One region of the Dongia sp. agr-C8 genome, then DNA from elsewhere that is predicted to be linked to it. Evidence: riboswitches for the same ligand, from Rfam matches in the RefSeq annotation. Region 1 holds a riboswitch; each other region holds the start of a gene.

Evidence for each region. Region 1 has a riboswitch for cobalamin ahead of ACYQ4T_RS24785 (hypothetical protein). Riboswitches for the same ligand answer to the same signal wherever they lie in the genome.
Region 2: it holds a riboswitch for cobalamin, as region 1 does, so the genes downstream of both, cobG (precorrin-3B synthase) here and ACYQ4T_RS24785 (hypothetical protein) in region 1, are expected to answer to the same signal.
Region 3: it holds a riboswitch for cobalamin, as region 1 does, so the genes downstream of both, cobU (bifunctional adenosylcobinamide kinase/adenosylcobinamide-phosphate guanylyltransferase) here and ACYQ4T_RS24785 (hypothetical protein) in region 1, are expected to answer to the same signal.

The regions. Positions count from the first base shown of each region.
Region 1 covers NZ_BAAGHZ010000005.1:101,804-107,063, forward strand. The annotation lists gene ACYQ4T_RS24770 (PepSY-associated TM helix domain-containing protein) at 1-744, opposite strand, end outside; gene ACYQ4T_RS24775 (hypothetical protein) at 787-1,173, opposite strand; gene ACYQ4T_RS24780 (DUF1289 domain-containing protein) at 1,170-2,105, opposite strand; cobalamin riboswitch at 2,171-2,399, shown strand; gene ACYQ4T_RS24785 (hypothetical protein) at 2,432-2,755, shown strand; cobalamin riboswitch at 2,823-3,054, shown strand; gene ACYQ4T_RS24790 (CbtB domain-containing protein) at 3,097-3,288, shown strand; gene ACYQ4T_RS24795 (CbtA family protein) at 3,301-4,068, shown strand; gene mobB (molybdopterin-guanine dinucleotide biosynthesis protein B) at 4,102-4,605, opposite strand; gene pgsA (CDP-diacylglycerol--glycerol-3-phosphate 3-phosphatidyltransferase) at 4,602-5,174, opposite strand; gene uvrC (excinuclease ABC subunit UvrC) at 5,259-5,260, opposite strand, start outside.
Region 2 covers NZ_BAAGHZ010000001.1:596,734-601,993, forward strand. The annotation lists gene ACYQ4T_RS02680 (ribulokinase) at 1-1,360, shown strand, start outside; gene ACYQ4T_RS02685 (Dabb family protein) at 1,428-1,718, opposite strand; gene ACYQ4T_RS02690 (helix-turn-helix transcriptional regulator) at 1,989-3,080, shown strand; cobalamin riboswitch at 3,120-3,340, shown strand; gene cobG (precorrin-3B synthase) at 3,444-4,598, shown strand; gene ACYQ4T_RS02700 (precorrin-8X methylmutase) at 4,599-5,228, shown strand; gene ACYQ4T_RS02705 (precorrin-2 C(20)-methyltransferase) at 5,230-5,260, shown strand, end outside.
Region 3 covers NZ_BAAGHZ010000001.1:256,437-261,696, forward strand. The annotation lists gene ACYQ4T_RS01220 (TerC family protein) at 1-700, opposite strand, end outside; gene ACYQ4T_RS01225 (molybdenum cofactor biosynthesis protein MoaE) at 781-1,242, opposite strand; gene moaD (molybdopterin converting factor subunit 1) at 1,247-1,498, opposite strand; gene arsC (arsenate reductase (glutaredoxin)) at 1,532-1,876, shown strand; cobalamin riboswitch at 1,949-2,093, shown strand; gene cobU (bifunctional adenosylcobinamide kinase/adenosylcobinamide-phosphate guanylyltransferase) at 2,146-2,712, shown strand; gene cobW (cobalamin biosynthesis protein CobW) at 2,726-3,757, shown strand; gene cobN (cobaltochelatase subunit CobN) at 3,759-5,260, shown strand, end outside.

The DNA.
Region 1 (5,260 bases):
GGAAAGCGGGACATTGTCCCACTTCGCCGCCGGGAAGGTGCTCCAGGCCTGCACGAACTGCGCGCCCCAGACTCCCGCCCAGGACAGGCCGGAGATCAGGAAGAACAGCAGCACGATCGAGAAGTAGAAGCCGCCGGTCATGTGCAGCTGCTTCCACAGCAGGCGGCCGCGCAGCGAAAGGTTCGGCACCAGTGCATCGGCCCAGCCGCGCGCGTTGCGCGGCCACCAGAGATACAACCCGGTCAGCACCAGCACGATGCCGAGCCCGGCCGCGATCTCCTGCAGCCGGTCGCCGAAATCGCCGAGCAGCAAGGTGCCGTGGATATGGTCGGCCCAGTAGAACCAGGTGTCGTCCTTGACGATGATGCCCAGCACCTTGCCGTCATGGGGATCGAGCGAGACGACGTTGTCCTTGTCGTCGGCATTCACCAGGAACACGCTGGAACGGGTGTCTTCCGCCGGGCTGACGAAGAGCCGCGTGGTGCCGCCGGGGATCGCCGCCTGCGCCGCGGCCGCCTGGTCGACGATGCTCAGCCGCTCGCCGCCGGGGGCGACGTGATATTTCTTTCCGAGGAAAGTCTCGACCGAGTTGCCGTAGACCATGATGAGGCCGGTGACGGCGAAGACCAGCAGGAAGGGCACGACGACGAGGCCGGCATAGAAATGCCAGCGCCAGATCGCGCGATAGAGCATAGGCAGGGACGGCGCCATGGCGGGCGCGGTCCCGGTGCGTTCGGGATTCATCTCTCATCTCCAAAAAAAGAAGGGTACGAAGCAAAGCGGCGATCAGGCCGCTTGCGGTGGCCCTTGGGAGAAGAGGTCGGAGGGATAAAGGGAAAGCGGTGCAGGGTCGGCGTCGCCCGGCCCTTGCGGCATGGCCATCGACGTCGCCGGCGGCGCGACGGTGATTCCACCGTCGGCAAGCGTCGCGACCGGCGCATGGCCGCCCATCGCGCAGCTCGGGCCGCAGAGCTGGCATTTCTGTTGATGCTCGGCCGGGCTGGCGGGCGCTTCGTCGTTCTGCGATCCGCTCGGCCCGCAGAGATGCGCCTCGAGCATCGCCTGCAGCGGATCGGCGACCGCCGCGAAGGCGGGCAGCAGCGTGCTCAGCAGCAGCGCATAGGCGGCGATCAGGCCGATCGCAAACCGGTGATGGCGAAACCGTGCGATCATGCGCGGCAGGCCCCGGGGCGGGGAGCGTCTTGCGGCGGGTTGCACGGGTAGAAGGTGGCGCAGAGTGTATAGGCCTCGGGCAGGTCGACCTCTGCCGGCGTCGCGCGCCGCAAGGCGAGCTCCCCGGGCAGCAGATGGGCATGCGGCCCGTCCGGCGACTGGCCGCCGGGTGCCGGGATCGGCGTCATCACTTCGATCCGGCCGAGCGGGGTTTCGACCACGCGGGTCGGGTTGTGCTGCAGCAGGGTTCCGCCGCAGCGCCGCAGCACGGCCTCGGGCGGCAGCCCGGTCGCACCGCGCAGCACCGCGTCGAGCGCCGGATCGGCGCTGCGCAGGAGGAAGCGCATGTGATCGCGGCCCAGGCCGAGATCGAACAAGGTCTCGCCGCGATGCGCGGGCTGGATCGCCGCCGCATCGGGACCGCAATCGGTCAGCAGCAATCCCGGCGCGGAAACGTTGCGCGGGCGCGGGATGACGACGAGGATCGCCCGCACCCCGCCCGCGACGCTTGCATCGCGCCATTGCAGCGCGCGGAGATCGCCGCGCGGCGTGAAGCGCAGGGCACCGCGCGCGGTGACCGCGCGCAGCTCGGTCTCGACCGAGACTTCGGCCGGCTCCTCGGCGTCGAACATGAACGCCGCGCTCGCGCCGTGGCAGCCGGCCACCCAGGTGCCGCTGCGCCGGACCAGCGTGTCGGCGATGAAGCCGGCAACTTCGTCGGGCAGCCAAGGGAGCCGCGTGACGGCGATGCCGAGTTGCACGATGCGCGGCGGCAGCGCGGCCCAGATCGCGCGCTTCCGCTCGTTGCCCGCCTTCGACCATTCGCCGATCTCGGCCGACGAACGCGCGCAGCCGAGACAATAGCCGCTCACGTCGTCGAGCGTGCAGATGCCGGTGCAGGGCGAGCCGATCGGTCGGACCTCGGTATTCATGGCGCGCAGCCTAGCGCCTGATAAGCCGGCCCGCGAGTCGCATCTTGACCGGCAGGCCGCGTCTCTCTACCAAGAGCGCCGATGGTTCCTCGCGACAAGGGGATGACCTTGGCGCGAGGATAATAGGGAACACGGTGCGATGCCGTGGCTGCCCCCGCAACTGTAAGCAGTTCGTCGAACATCCACGCGGCTCAGCGTTCAAGACCTGGGCCGCAGCCACTGAGCGAAGACTCGGGAAGGCGGATGTCGGCCAAGACCGCGAGCCAGGAGACCTGCCATCACCTGTGCAACCCTTCTTGCCGGCGGGGCGTCCGGAGAAAGAAACCATGATCCGCGCATCACTGCTCGAGCGTTCCGCCGACAGCCTGGCGGCGCTGTTCACCGCATCGACCAAGAACAACGGCGCACTGCGCCTCGACGTCCTGCGCTGGGTGCTCGACCTGCCGCCGGAGATCGACCCGGCGCTGGCCGCGCAGGTGCTGATCGGGCGGCAGTCGCGCGGGGAAGGCGAGCCCTTCTCCGATTTCGCCCAGGCGCTGATCGGCGAGATGGGCCGGGCCGACCGCGCCCGCCTCGCCGCCATCCCGCGGACCCGGCGCCGCCATGCGGCGCGAACAGAGCCGCCGGCGCCGCAATGCGGCGCGAACTGAACCGATTGAGTCGCTGCCGCGCCAAGTTCCGGCCTTCGCGCCGGATTGACGCTTTATAGGCCGAATCCCTATAATTCGCGGCGATGGTGCCCCGACGGATGAAGTCCAGGGGCTTAAAAGGGAACACGGTGCGGACGACCCAGAAGGGGCCAATGCCGTGGCTGCCCCCGCAACTGTCAGCGGCGAGCCGAGCGTCACTTATGACCACTGGAGGACCCTTAGATTCAAGAGGGGCCGGGAAGGTCGGCGCAAGGCGGAGACCCGCGAGTCAGGAAACCTGCCATCGGGAGTGAGACCTGCAACCGCGCGACGGGGATGTCGCGCCAGATAGGAGACTTTCGATGACCACGACCACGCAGACCCGCACCAACACCGCCACGATCTCCGCGACCCGCTCGAAGACCCTGATCGCCGCCAGCATGGCCGCCTTCCTCGGCGTGTTCATGATCTGGGGCGTTGGCTTCTCGCATATCGCGGCGGCGCATAACGCGGCCCACGATACCCGCCATTCCAACGGCTTCCCCTGCCACTAAGGGGCTAGTCACATGCAGATGTTTCGGCGGCTGTTCATCGCAGCCGCGAGCGCCGGACTATTGTCCGGGCTCTTCGTCACGCTGGTGCACAACGTGACGACAGTCCCCGTCATCCTCCAGGCCGAGGTCTTCGAGAAAGCTGCCGAGGCGCCGGCACCCGCTGCCGGCGCCGCGGCGAATACCGCAGCGACGGCGGAAGCGCAGGACCACGATCATGCCGCCGCGAATCATGCCGCCGAGGGCCATGCGCATGACGGCGACGCGTGGGAGCCGCGGGACGGGTTCGAACGCACCGCTTTCACCGCCTTGGCCGATCTGCTGACCGGCATCGGCTTCGCGCTGCTGCTGATCGCCGTCTATGCGGTCTCCGGCCGGGCGATCGATTGGCGCCAGGGCGTCTATTGGGGTCTCGGCGGCTTCGCGGTCTTCATTCTGGCCCCCAGCATCGGCCTGCCCCCGGAGCTGCCCGGCAGCGCCGTGGCGGATCTCACGGCACGGCAGATCTGGTGGGTCGCGACCGCGGTGCTGACGGCAGGCGGTCTGGGCCTGCTGTTCTATGTCCGGGAGCCGAAGCCGCTCTGGGTCGTGGTCGCCTTGGCCATGATGGTGGTGCCGCATGCGATCGGCGCGCCGCAGCCGGAGGAATACGCCTCGGCGGCGCCGGAAGCCTTGGCCCATCGCTTCCTCGCCGCCACGATGATCGCCCAGCTGCTGTTCTGGGCCGTCCTCGGCGCGCTCAGCGGCTACTGCTACAAGCGGTTCGTCGCGCCGGCGGCCTGATCGCGGGTAAGCCCCGGCACTTGGTGTCGGGGCTTACGCCTTTTCGAAGCCGCAATGCCGCATCACGAAATCGGCGATCGCGCCGATGTCGTTGAGGTCGATCACCGGCAGCCTCGTCTCCGGCTTCGGCCCGTCCACCAGCACGGCGACGATGTTCGGGTCTTCGGCGGCCAGCAGCGGCTTGCCGTTGGCCTCGCGCCAGATCTCCAGCTTGTCGTGGCCTTCGCGCTTGAAGCCCTCGACCAGCAGGAGGTCGACCTCACTCATATGCTTCATGAGTTCTCTCGAGTCCGGCTCCGGCGCGCCGCGGTGCTCGTGCATCAGCGCCCAGCGGTTGGCGGAAGCGACCAGCACCTCGGTGGCGCCGGCCTCGCGGTGGACATAGGAGTCCTTGCCCGGCGTGTCGACGTCGAAGGCGTGATGCGCGTGCTTCATGGTGGAGACGGTGATGCCGCGCCGGATCAGCTCGGGGATCAGCTTGGCCAGCAGGGTGGTCTTGCCTGCCCCGCTCCAGCCCGCCAGGCCTAGGACCTTCACTTCTTCGCGTCCGCGCGGTCGTCTTCGGCCATGTGCTTGATGCCGACCCGGAAATAATCATAGCCAGTGACCAGGGTCAGCGCCGCGGCCAGCCACATCAGGGCTTCGCCGATGAGCTGGACCGGCCAGCCCGGCATCACGTCGCCGACGATCAGGAAGCCGACGGCGACCATCTGCATCGTCGTCTTCCACTTCGCCATCATCGAGACCGGCAGGCGAACCTTCAGCTCGGCCAGGTACTCGCGCAGGCCGGAGACCAGGATCTCGCGGCAGAGGATGATCAGGGCCGGCAGAACGACCCAACCGGAGATCTGGCCATGGGCGGTCATCGACATCAGGATCGCCGCCACCACCAGCTTGTCGGCGATCGGGTCGAGGAAGCGGCCGAGCGCCGAGACCTGGTCCATCCGCCGGGCGATATAACCGTCGAAGAAATCGGTGATACAGGCGACCGCATAGAGGATGAAGGCGATCCAGCGCAGCCACGGCTGGTCGAAGAACAGCAGGGCCGCGATCAGCGGGATCGCGGCGATCCGCGACAGCGTGAGGATATTGGCGATGTTCGTCATGGTGCTTGGCGCACGTCTTCTTCTCGGTTCCGGGAGAAAATAGCAGGTCGGCTTCGCCCTGTCACAGGGCGGAAATGCGGCGAATT
Region 2 (5,260 bases), on a different contig from region 1:
TATCGTGGCGCTGGCGGCGGACACCACCGGCTCCAGCGTGTTGATGCTGGGCGAGGGAATGCGGCCGCTCGGCGACTACTATCTCTGGTGCGATCACCGCGCCAAGGCGGAAGCCGAGGAGATCACCGAGCTCGCGCACCGACAGGGCCTGGAGGCGATCGACTGGTGCGGCGGCGTCTACTCGCATGAATGGGGCTTCGCCAAGCTGCTGCATTGGCTGCGCCACAACCCCAACGACCGCGGCCGGCTGGTGACCGCGGTCGAGCATTGCGACATGGTTGCCGCCACGCTCACCGGCGTCACCGATCCCGCGCGGCTGACGCGCAGCATCTGCGCCATGGGCCATAAATGGATGTGGAACCCGCGCTGGCAAGGCCTGCCGTCGCAGGAATTCCTCTCCGCGGTCGATCCGCTGTTCGACGGCATCCGCGCCAAGCTCGGCGGCGACTACCAGACCTGTGACAGGATCGCCGGGCGGCTGTCTCCGTTCTGGGCCGGGCGTCTCGGCATCCCGGCCGGCATCCCAGTGGCGGTCGGCGGCTTCGACGCGCATTGGGATGCGCTCGGCGCCGGCTGCCGCATCGGCGACGTGGTCAATGTCGTGGGCACTTCGACCTGCATCATCGCCATCGCCAGGGAAGTGGGCCTCATCCCGGGCTTGTGCGGCATCGTCCCCGGCAGCGTCGCGCCCGATCTCATCGGCATCGAGGCTGGACTCTCGGCGACCGGCGACATCTTCGACGCCATTGCACGGCGTGCGCATGTCCCGCTGGAAGAACTCGGCAGGGACCTCGACCGCTACGGCCCGGGCGGGAAGGGACTGCTGCGCCTCACCTGGGACAACGGCGACCGCACGGTGCTGGTGAAATCCGATCTGGGCGGTGTGACACTCGGCTGGAACCTGCTGCACACCGCGCAGGATGAGCTCTTCGCCGCGATCGAGGGCACCTCCTTCCACACCCGCCTGATCCTCGAGCGCATGGCGGAGAACGGCGTGCCGATCGAACGCATCATCAACGGCGGCGGCATCCCGCAGAAGAACGCGGTGCTGAACCAGGTCTACGCCGACGTGCTCGGCAAGCCGGTCCTGGTGCCGGACGGCATCCCGACCGGCTTCGGCGCCGGCATCTTCGCCGGCCTCGCCGCCGGCTTCTATCCCGACGTCGCCGCCGCGCAGGCCGCACTCTGCCTGCCGTTCAAGACCATCCAGCCGCGCCCCGAGCGCCGCGCGGTCTACGACCGGCTCTATGGAATGTTCAGGCAGGCCTATTTCGCCTTCGGGTCCGGCCAGCCGGCGCAGAACTTGGGCGAGATCCTGCCATACTTGAAACAACTCGGCGCCGCTCAAGCCGCAGGTTGACCACCGCGCGGAGCTTTAGACGGGTGCAGCCTTTTGAAGCACCGCCGCTGGCGCAGGCCGCTCGTCCCTACAGGGGCGTGTAGTCGATCTCCAGGAAGTCGATCACTTCTTTCTTCCAGCGATCACGCACGAAGGCGACATGGTCGGGGTGCTGGTCGTAAGTGTCGTAGCCGGTCTGGTCCTCGAACTCCATGGAGAAGCCGAACTTGTAGTCGTTCTTGCGGCTCACCTGCTTCAGCTGCTCGAATTTCCGCACCGTCGGGATCTTGCTGAGGATCATGGCATCGGCCAGGAACTTCTTCTCCTCGGCGGAGTCCCGGGGATGTTTCAAGGTGAAGACGACGGTGTGCCGGATCATCGGTTCGTTTCCCCTGTGACCTTATTGTGGCGGATGTTCTACCCGGAACGCGAAGGCGGCGAAAGGGCCGCTGCCTTTCTCCGAATCCCAACCATGGCAAGAGGAAGAAAGGGCGCCTCACACTCCACGGGCACATACCCCAGTGCCATGGTTAACGCGACTAAAAGTGTCGCGCAAATCCCGCAACTCAGGCACCATGCTCCGGTCGGGGCGCGGTTGCCCATGCCATATGGCAATGTGCGGCCGCCGGTTGATTTCCAGAGGCGCAAGATGCGCACGATGCTTTCGATCGATGGCATCCGGGCGGGCGTCGATGACCTGGTCTCTGCTGCGATCCTGGCGGCGGGCTGGGAAGAAGCGCTGGGGCACTTCGCGATGGCGGCGGGTGCCCGCGACGCCGTGCTGATGCGGAATGAGGCGCGCAAGATGGTCACGGCGATCGTGACCCCTGAAGCCGCGCGCGCGGTTGCCGATTTCGCCGCCGGCCGCGCGCCGCCAAACTCGCGCTATCAGCGGGTCGGCACGCATTACGTTGGTTTCCGCATCGACCAGGACGACTATGCCGCCGAGGAGCTGGCGCGCGACCCGTTCTACCAGGAGTTTCTACGCCCGAACGGCGTGTTCTGGCATGCCAACACCGTGCTGGCGCCCGGTCCGGATGAATATGTCGAGCTGAGCCTGAAGCGGCGCGTCGAGCTTGGGCCCTTTCAGCCGGAAGAGCGCGCGCTGCTCGACAGCGTACTGCCGGAGCTCCATGCCGTCGCCCGCATCGCCAAGGGCGTGCTCGACGCCGAGGCGCGCGGCATGGCTTGGATGCTCGGCCGGCGCGGCGGCGCGATCATCGAGCTGGATTCCTGGGGCCGCGTGCTGCCCGGCCAATCGGCCGGCGAGGGCGATCCGGCCGCGCCGCTGCGGATCCTGCGCCGGCGTCTGGTGGCGGGCGATCGGGTGTCGCAGCTCTCGGTCGACCGCGCGGTGGCCAATGCGGTTTCCCGGCCGGGACGGCTGGGGGTCGCGGCGCTTACCGATCCCGAGGGCCGGCGCTATTTGCTGCAGGTCCATCCGGTGCCGGGCCGGGCCCGCGATGTCTTCGCCTCGGCCACGGCGCTGGCGTTGCTGATCGAGCGCGATCGCGATCCGGCGGCGCTCCGCCCCGACCTCGCCTGGATCCGGAGCGCCTATGGCCTGACCGAGCGGGAAGCGCACGTGGCGGCGTTGCTGGCCGAAGGCTTCGATATTGAAGCGATCGCCACGCAACTCAAGATCCAGCCCAGCACCGCCCGCAGCTATCTGAAAGACGCCCTGCAGAAGACCGGCGCCTCCCGCCAGGCCGAGCTCGTCGCGCTGCTCGCCCACGTCTGAGCTGCGGCGGTTCCTCCGCTTGACAAGGCGACCCGCCCGGCCTCAGTTACGGGCGCTGGTTCCTGTCCCGATCGATTGAAAGGGGCAGGTGAAAAGGGAATGCGATAGGCGCCGAGGGTGCCGAAGCGCAGCCGCCCCCGCGACCGTGACCGGAGAGGTCCGCCACTGCCACTGGCCGTTCGGCCGGGAAGGCGGCGGGACCGTAGAGCCGAGGCTCGAAATCCGCAAGCCGGGAGACCTGCCAGCGCAAGATGTCACGGGCGAACGGGGTTTTTCGCGGCCGGCTTAGGACGATGCTTTACCGCATCCCCCGGCCGTCCCCCCTTCCGCCGAAACAAGAAAGGCGTCTCGACCGGAAGGGCGATGAACGATCCGCGGATCTATGGTTGGTGTCCCGGCGCGCTGCGGCCGATGCAATCCGGCGACGGATTGGTGGTGCGGCTGCGCCCGCCGCTCGGCCGCCTGACCACCGAACAGGCGCGCCGGATCGCGGCCCTCGCCGCCGCGCATGGCAATGGGCAGATCGATCTCTCGTCGCGCGCCAACCTGCAGCTCCGCGGCGTCAGGCCGGAAACGCACCGTCCGTTGGTCGAGGCGCTGCAAGCGCTCGACCTGATCGATCTCTCCGCCCAAGCCGAGGCGCAGCGCAACATCGTGGTCACGCCGTTCTGGGCAGCGGATGACGACAGCGCCGTCATCACGCGCAAGCTGACCGCGCTCCTCGCTTCCGAGGATGCGCCGACTCTCCCCGGCAAGTTCGGCTTTGCGGTCGATTGCGGGCCGCGGCCGGTGCTCGCGGGCACCTCCGCGGACATTCGCATCGAGCGGGGCCGCGACGGCTTGATCTGCCGCGCCGACTCCATCTCCTTCGGTTGCACGGTTACGCGCGACGCAGCGGCGGAGACAGCATTGGCCTTCGCGCGCTGGTTCCTCGAAAGCGGCGGCGTGCAGCAGCAGCGCGGCCGCATGGCCCGCCATCTCGCCGCCGGCGCTGACCTGCCCGCGGCTTGGCGGCAAAACCCGGCGGCCGAACCGGCGCCGCGCCCGGGCCCCGGCCTCTGTGCACAAGGCGCGCTGGTGGCGGTCGAGTTCGGACGGATCGATGCGGAGACGCTCGCCGCCCTGGCCGCGCTGGGACCGCTGCGGCTGACGCCCTGGCGGATGCTGCTGATCGAAGGCGCGACGACGCTTACGGATCTGCCCGGCCTGATCCGTGATGCCGGCGACCCACGGCTGCGGCTGGAGGCCTGCACCGGGGCGCCGACCTGCCTGCAGGGCCTCGCCGAGACCCGGCCGCTGGCCCGGGCGCTGGCGCCGTTCCTGCCGGAGGGGGCGCGCCTGCATATCTCCGGCTGCGCCAAGGGCTGCGCCAGTTCCGGCGCTGTCGACCTGACACTTGTCGCAACCGGTCCAGATCGGTTCGACCTGATCCGCTACGGTCGGCCCGGCGATCCCCCCGAACGCCGGGGCCTGACGCCGGACGACATCCTGAAGCTGCATGGAATCCTGCGAGCCTGAATGCCCCACGCCTACGAAAAAGACGGAGCAAAGATCTACGCCCAGAGCTTCGCCACCATCCGCGCCGAAGCCGACCTCGCGCGCTTCTCCAAGGACGAAGAGCCGGTGGTCGTGCGGATGATCCATGCCGCCGGGCTGGTGGGGTTGGAGCGCGACGTCCACTTCACGCCCGGCATGGCGGCGACGGCCCGGGCGGCGCTCGCCGCCGGCGCGCCGATCCTCTGCGACGCGCGGATGATCTCCGAAGGCATCACCCGCGCGCGGCTGCCCGCCGACAACGCGGTGATCTGCACCTTGCAGGACCCGCGCGTGCCGGACCTCGCGCGCGACATGGGCAACACGCGCTCGGCCGCGGCGCTGGAACTCTGGCGCCCGCATCTCAAGGGTGCGCTGGTCGCGATCGGCAATGCGCCGACCGCGCTGTTTCATCTCCTGAACATGCTGGAAGACCCGGCCTGCCCGCGGCCGGCGGCGATCATCGGCTGCCCGGTGGGATTCGTCGGCGCGGCGGAATCGAAAGCGGCGCTGATCGCGGCCGACGTGGTGCCGGCGCTGGTGGTGAAGGGCCGCCTCGGCGGCTCGGCGATCACCGCCGCCGCCGTCAACGCCCTCGCCAGCTGGAAGGAATAGAATGGGCAAGGTGATCTGCGTCGGCCTCGGCC
Region 3 (5,260 bases), on a different contig from region 1:
CGCCGGCCGAGAAGGCGATGGCGAAGTAGAGGTAGCCCTTCGGGATGTGGAAGTGCAGGCCTTCGCCGAGCAGCGCCACGCCGATCAGCAGCAGGAAGGCGAGGCAGAGCATCTTCACCGAAGGATGCTTGTCCACGAAATCGCCGACCGCATTCGCTGCCGCGATCATCACGATCATCGCCGTCACGACCGCGGCCACCATCACCTCCAGGTGATCCGACATGCCGACCGCGGTGATGACGCTGTCCAGCGAGAAGACGATGTCCAGGATCGCGATCTGCACCACGGCAGATGCGAGGGTGAGATAGGTCTTCTTCTCCCCTTCTTCCTCGTGCGCGACGTCGATGTTGTGGTGGATCTCTGTGGTGGACTTCGCCAGCAGGAACAAGCCACCGCCCAGCAGGATGATGTCGCGCCAGGAGAGGTCGTACGTGTTCTCCGGCCCGAACCAGTCGACGGTCAGGATCGGCTCTTTCAGTCCGGCTACCCAGGAGATCGAGGCCAGCAGCGCCAACCGTGTCAGCAGCGCCAAGGCAAGGCCGAGACGCCGGGCCAGCCGCTGTTTGTCCGGCGAGACGCGCCCGGCGACGATCTGCACGAAGAGCAGATTGTCGATGCCGAGGACGATCTCGAGGGCCGCAAGCGTAACGAAACTGAGGATGACGGCAGGATCCGTCAAAAGCTGCATGGTGTCGGACATGGGAAGCGGTCGCCCCGGTCGGCCGTTTCAGGGATAGGAGAATTGGCGGTTTGTCAGGAAGATTTCAAGCTGTGAGGCGGCTACTTCTTGAGCCAGGCCGCCTTGCGGGCGTCGTCGCTGGTCTTCGCCTCGACCCAGCGGGCGCCTTCGGGGCCGTCTTCCAGCTTCCAGAACGGTGCCTCGGTCTTCAGCCAGTCGATCAGGAAGGCGCAGGATTCCAGCGCCGCCTCGCGGTGGCTGGAGGCGGTCGCGACCAGCACGATCCGGTCGCCCGGCTCCAGCCGCCCGTAGCGGTGGATGATCAGCGTCGCCGACAAGGGCCAGCGGCGCTGCGCCTCCGCCTCGATTTCGGCAAGGCGCTTCTCGGTCATGCCGGGGTAGTGCTCAAGCGTCATTGAGCTCGCGGCGCCGGAGCCTGCGGGTGCGATGTCGCGCACTAGGCCGACGAAGCTCGCGACCCCGCCGACCTGGTGATTTCCGGCCGCGAGCTTTTGGAGCTCGGCGCCGATGTCGAAATCCTGCGTCTGGACCCGGACGGTCACGACTTCAGCCGCCGGTCACCGGCGGGAACAAGGCGACCTCGTCGCCGGCTTTGACCGGATGGCTGAGGCCGACATAGTCCTGGTTGACCGCGACCTTCACGGCCTTGCGCTCCTTGAGCGCGGTCGCGTAATTGGGGCCGAGGCTCTCCAGCCAGTCGAGCAGCTGCCCGACCTCTTTCACATGGGCGGGAACGTCGAGGGTTTCTTCGGCCTTGCCGATCTTCTGGCGGAGCCAGGCGAAATAAAGCAGCTTCATGATCTCTACTTAATAAGGGCGCGAGGAAGGTCCATGGCCGTCACCATCTACCATAACCCGAATTGCAGCACCTCCAAGAAGGTGCTGGGCTGGCTGAAGGAAAAGGGCCACGCGCCGAAGGTGGTCGAATACCTGAAGACCCCACTGGACGAAGCGGGAATCAAGTCCCTGCTGAAGAAGCTGAAACTGGGGCCGCGCGACATTCTCCGCAAGAAAGGCGAGGCCTTCGAGGCCCTGAAACTGACCGACAAGACCAGCGATGAAGCTCTGATCAAGGCCATGGCCAAGACCCCGGTCCTGATCGAGCGGCCGATCGTGGTCGGGCCCAAGGGCGCGGTCGTCGCCCGGCCGCCGGAACGGGTCTGGGAGACGGTTTGAACCCGTTAACCTCCACGGCGGATTTTGCTGCACCGCCCCGGGCTTCCTGCTAGTTTCCGGCCGTTCGCAGGGAGGGAAGCCGGTCCGATGCCGGCGCTGCCCCCGCAACTGTAGGATTGCGCCTGGACCTTCGCGTTCGGGCAACGGACCCGGAGAAAGCCACTGGCCCTGTTCTGGCCGGGAAGGCGCGGGTTCCGGCGGTCGAGCCAGGAGACCTCGGCGAACGCTCTTTATAACGGTCGGCGCCTCGGCGGGAGGAGCGCAACACCTTGTCGAAGTCTCAACCATCCAGTCTGTCGCTGGGCGTGTCCGGGCTGATCACGCCCTTGCCGCCGGTAACCCTGGTCCTGGGCGGGGCGCGCTCTGGAAAGAGCCGCTATGCCGAAGGCCTGGTCGATCGCCATCCCGGGCGCCGCACCTATCTCGCCACCGCGGAGGTGCTGGACGACGAGATGGCGGCGCGGGTGAAGACGCATCGCGAGCGCCGGGATTCGGATTGGAAGACCGTCGAGGAGCCGCTCGACCTCGCCGGTGCCTTGAAGGCCGAAACGGAACAGGGAGCGGCGGTTCTGGTGGATTGCCTGACGCTCTGGCTCGGCAATCTGCTGGGGCAGGAGCGGAATGTCGATGCCGAGATCGACGGCTTGATCGCCGCGCTCGGCCAGTGCGGCGGACCGGTGGTCTTCGTCTCGAACGAAGTCGGGCAGGGGATCGTACCGGACAATGCGCTGGCCCGGCGCTTCCGCGACCTCGCCGGCATCCTGCATCAACGTTTGGCGGAGAAGGCGGATCACGTCGTTTTCGTGACCGCCGGTCTCCCGATGAAACTGAAGTGAGAAGAGAAGTCTGATGACGACCAAGATTCCCGCGACCATCGTGACCGGCTTCCTCGGCGCCGGAAAGACCAGCCTGATCCAGAACCTGCTGCGCAATGCGCGCGGGCGGCGCATCGCGCTGATCATCAACGAGTTCGGCGAGCTCGGGGTCGATGGCGAGATCGTCAAGGGCTGCGGCATCGAGGATTGCCCGGAAGAGAATATCGTCGAGCTGGCCAACGGCTGCATCTGCTGCACCGTCGCCGACGATTTCCTGCCGACCATCACCGCGCTCCTGGACCGGCCGCAGCCGCCGGAGCATATCGTGATCGAGACCTCGGGCCTCGCATTGCCTAAGCCGCTGATCCGCGCCTTCAACTGGCCGGAAGTCCGGACGCGGGTGACGGTGGATGGCGTGATCGCGGTGGTCGATGGCCCGGCCGCGGCGGCCGGCCGCTTCGCGGACAATCCGGAAGCGGTCGCGGCGCAGCGCGCCGCCGACGAATCTTTCGACCACGAGAGTCCGCTGGCGGAACTCTTCGAGGACCAGATCAACAGCGCCGATCTCATCATCCTCAACAAGAACGACCAGATGTCGCCGGACGATCGCACGGCGGCGAAGGACGTGATCGACCGCGAGATGAAGCGGAAGGCGAAGCTAGTTCTCTCCAGCTACGGTGCGATCGACCCCGACGTGCTGCTGGGCCTCGGTGCCGCGGCGGAGGACGACCTCGACACCCGCTTCTCGCACCACGAGCTCGAAGGCGAGGATCACGACCACGACGAGTTCGAGAGCTTCCAGATCGACATGCCGATTTTGAAGACACCCGATGAGCTGCTGGCACGCCTGAAGCCCGCGATCGCGACCCATGACATCCTGCGCGTGAAGGGCTTCCTCGACGTGGCGGGGCGCGACATGCGCCTGGTGCTGCAAGGCGTCGGCGGCCGCATCCAGCATTACTATGACCGCGCCTGGGGCTCGGACGAGGCCCGCAGGGGCCGGCTGGTGGTGATCGGCCTCAAAGGTCTCGACCGCGCGGCGATCGAAGCGGCGGTCAAGGGCTGAGATGCATCTCCTCGCGGCCAAGCCGGGCGAGATTTCCGACGGATCAGGCGCGATCGACCTCGGCCAGACGCCGGGTGAGATCGTCATTCTCTCCGCGGCGGATACCGAGCTCGCCTGCCTCGCCGCCGCCTATGCCGCGCTGCCGGAACCGAAGCCGAGCCTGCGGCTCGCCAATCTGCTGCTGCTGCAGCACCATCTCTCGGTCGATGCCTATGTCGAGAACATCATCGGGCATGCCAAGCTGGTGATCGTGCGGCTGATCGGCGGGCGGCGCTACTGGCCCTATGGGCTGGAAGAGATCTCCGCGACCTGCCGCGACAACAACATTCCGCTCGCGGTGCTGCCAGGCGACGATCAGCCGGATCCCGAGCTTGCCGATTTCACCACGTTGGACACCCAAGTAGCGCATCGGCTCTGGCGCTACTTCACCGAAGGCGGGATCGAGAATGCGCAGCAGGCGTTGCTGCATGCGGCGGGCCTGATCGGCCGCGCTACCGAATGGCTGGAGCCGCGGCCGCTGCTCAAAGCCGGTCTCTATTGGCCGGGCGAGGCCGTGACCAGCCTGGCCGATCTCAAGCGGCACTGGCACGCCGGCCGGCCGGTTGCGGCGATCGTGTTCTACCGCGCGCTGATGCAAGCCGGTACCTTGAAGCCGATTGACGCGCTGATCGCGGAGCTGGGCCGGCGTGACATCAACCTCCTGCCGATCTTCGTCAACAGTCTCAAAGACGCCGTCGCCGCCGATCTCATCGGCGCTTTGTTTGCAGAGGCGAAGCCCGACCTGGTGTTGAACGCAACCGGCTTCGCGGTCTCGCAACCCGGCGGGGATTTTGCGACGTCCTTCGACGTTGCCGACTGCCCGGTGCTGCAGGTTGTGCTCTCCAGCGGCAGCGCTTCCGATTGGGAACAGAACACCCGCGGCCTCTCGCCACGCGATCTCGCCATGCAGGCCGCCCTGCCGGAGCTCGACGGCCGCATCCTGACGCGCGCGATCTCCTTCAAGGCGGCGGCGCGCTACGATGCCGCGACCCAGTGCAACATCGTGGCGCCCGAACCGATCCAGGACCGCGTCGCTTTCGTGGTCGACCTCGCCGAGCGCTGGATCCGCTTGCGGAAGAAAGCGGCGGGCGAGCGCACCGTCGCCGTGGTGCTGGCCAACTACCCGAACCGCGACGGCCGGATCGGCAACGGCGTCGGCCTCGACACGCCGGCCGGCACGGTCAATCTCCTGCGCGCGATGCGGCGCGCCGGCTATGCGATCGCGGATATCCCGGCCGACGGCGATGCTCTGATCACGCGCCTGCTGGACAAGCGCGCGGCTTCGGCCCGGCTCGGCGTCGCCGAGTATCGGGAATTCTTTGCGACCCTGCCGGCCGCGATCCGCCATGCGGTCATTGCACGCTGGGGCCAGCCGGAAAGCGACCCGCATTGCGACGATGGTCATTTCGCCTTGCCGTTGCAGGGCTTCGGCGCGACCCTGATCGGCATCCAACCGGCGCGCGG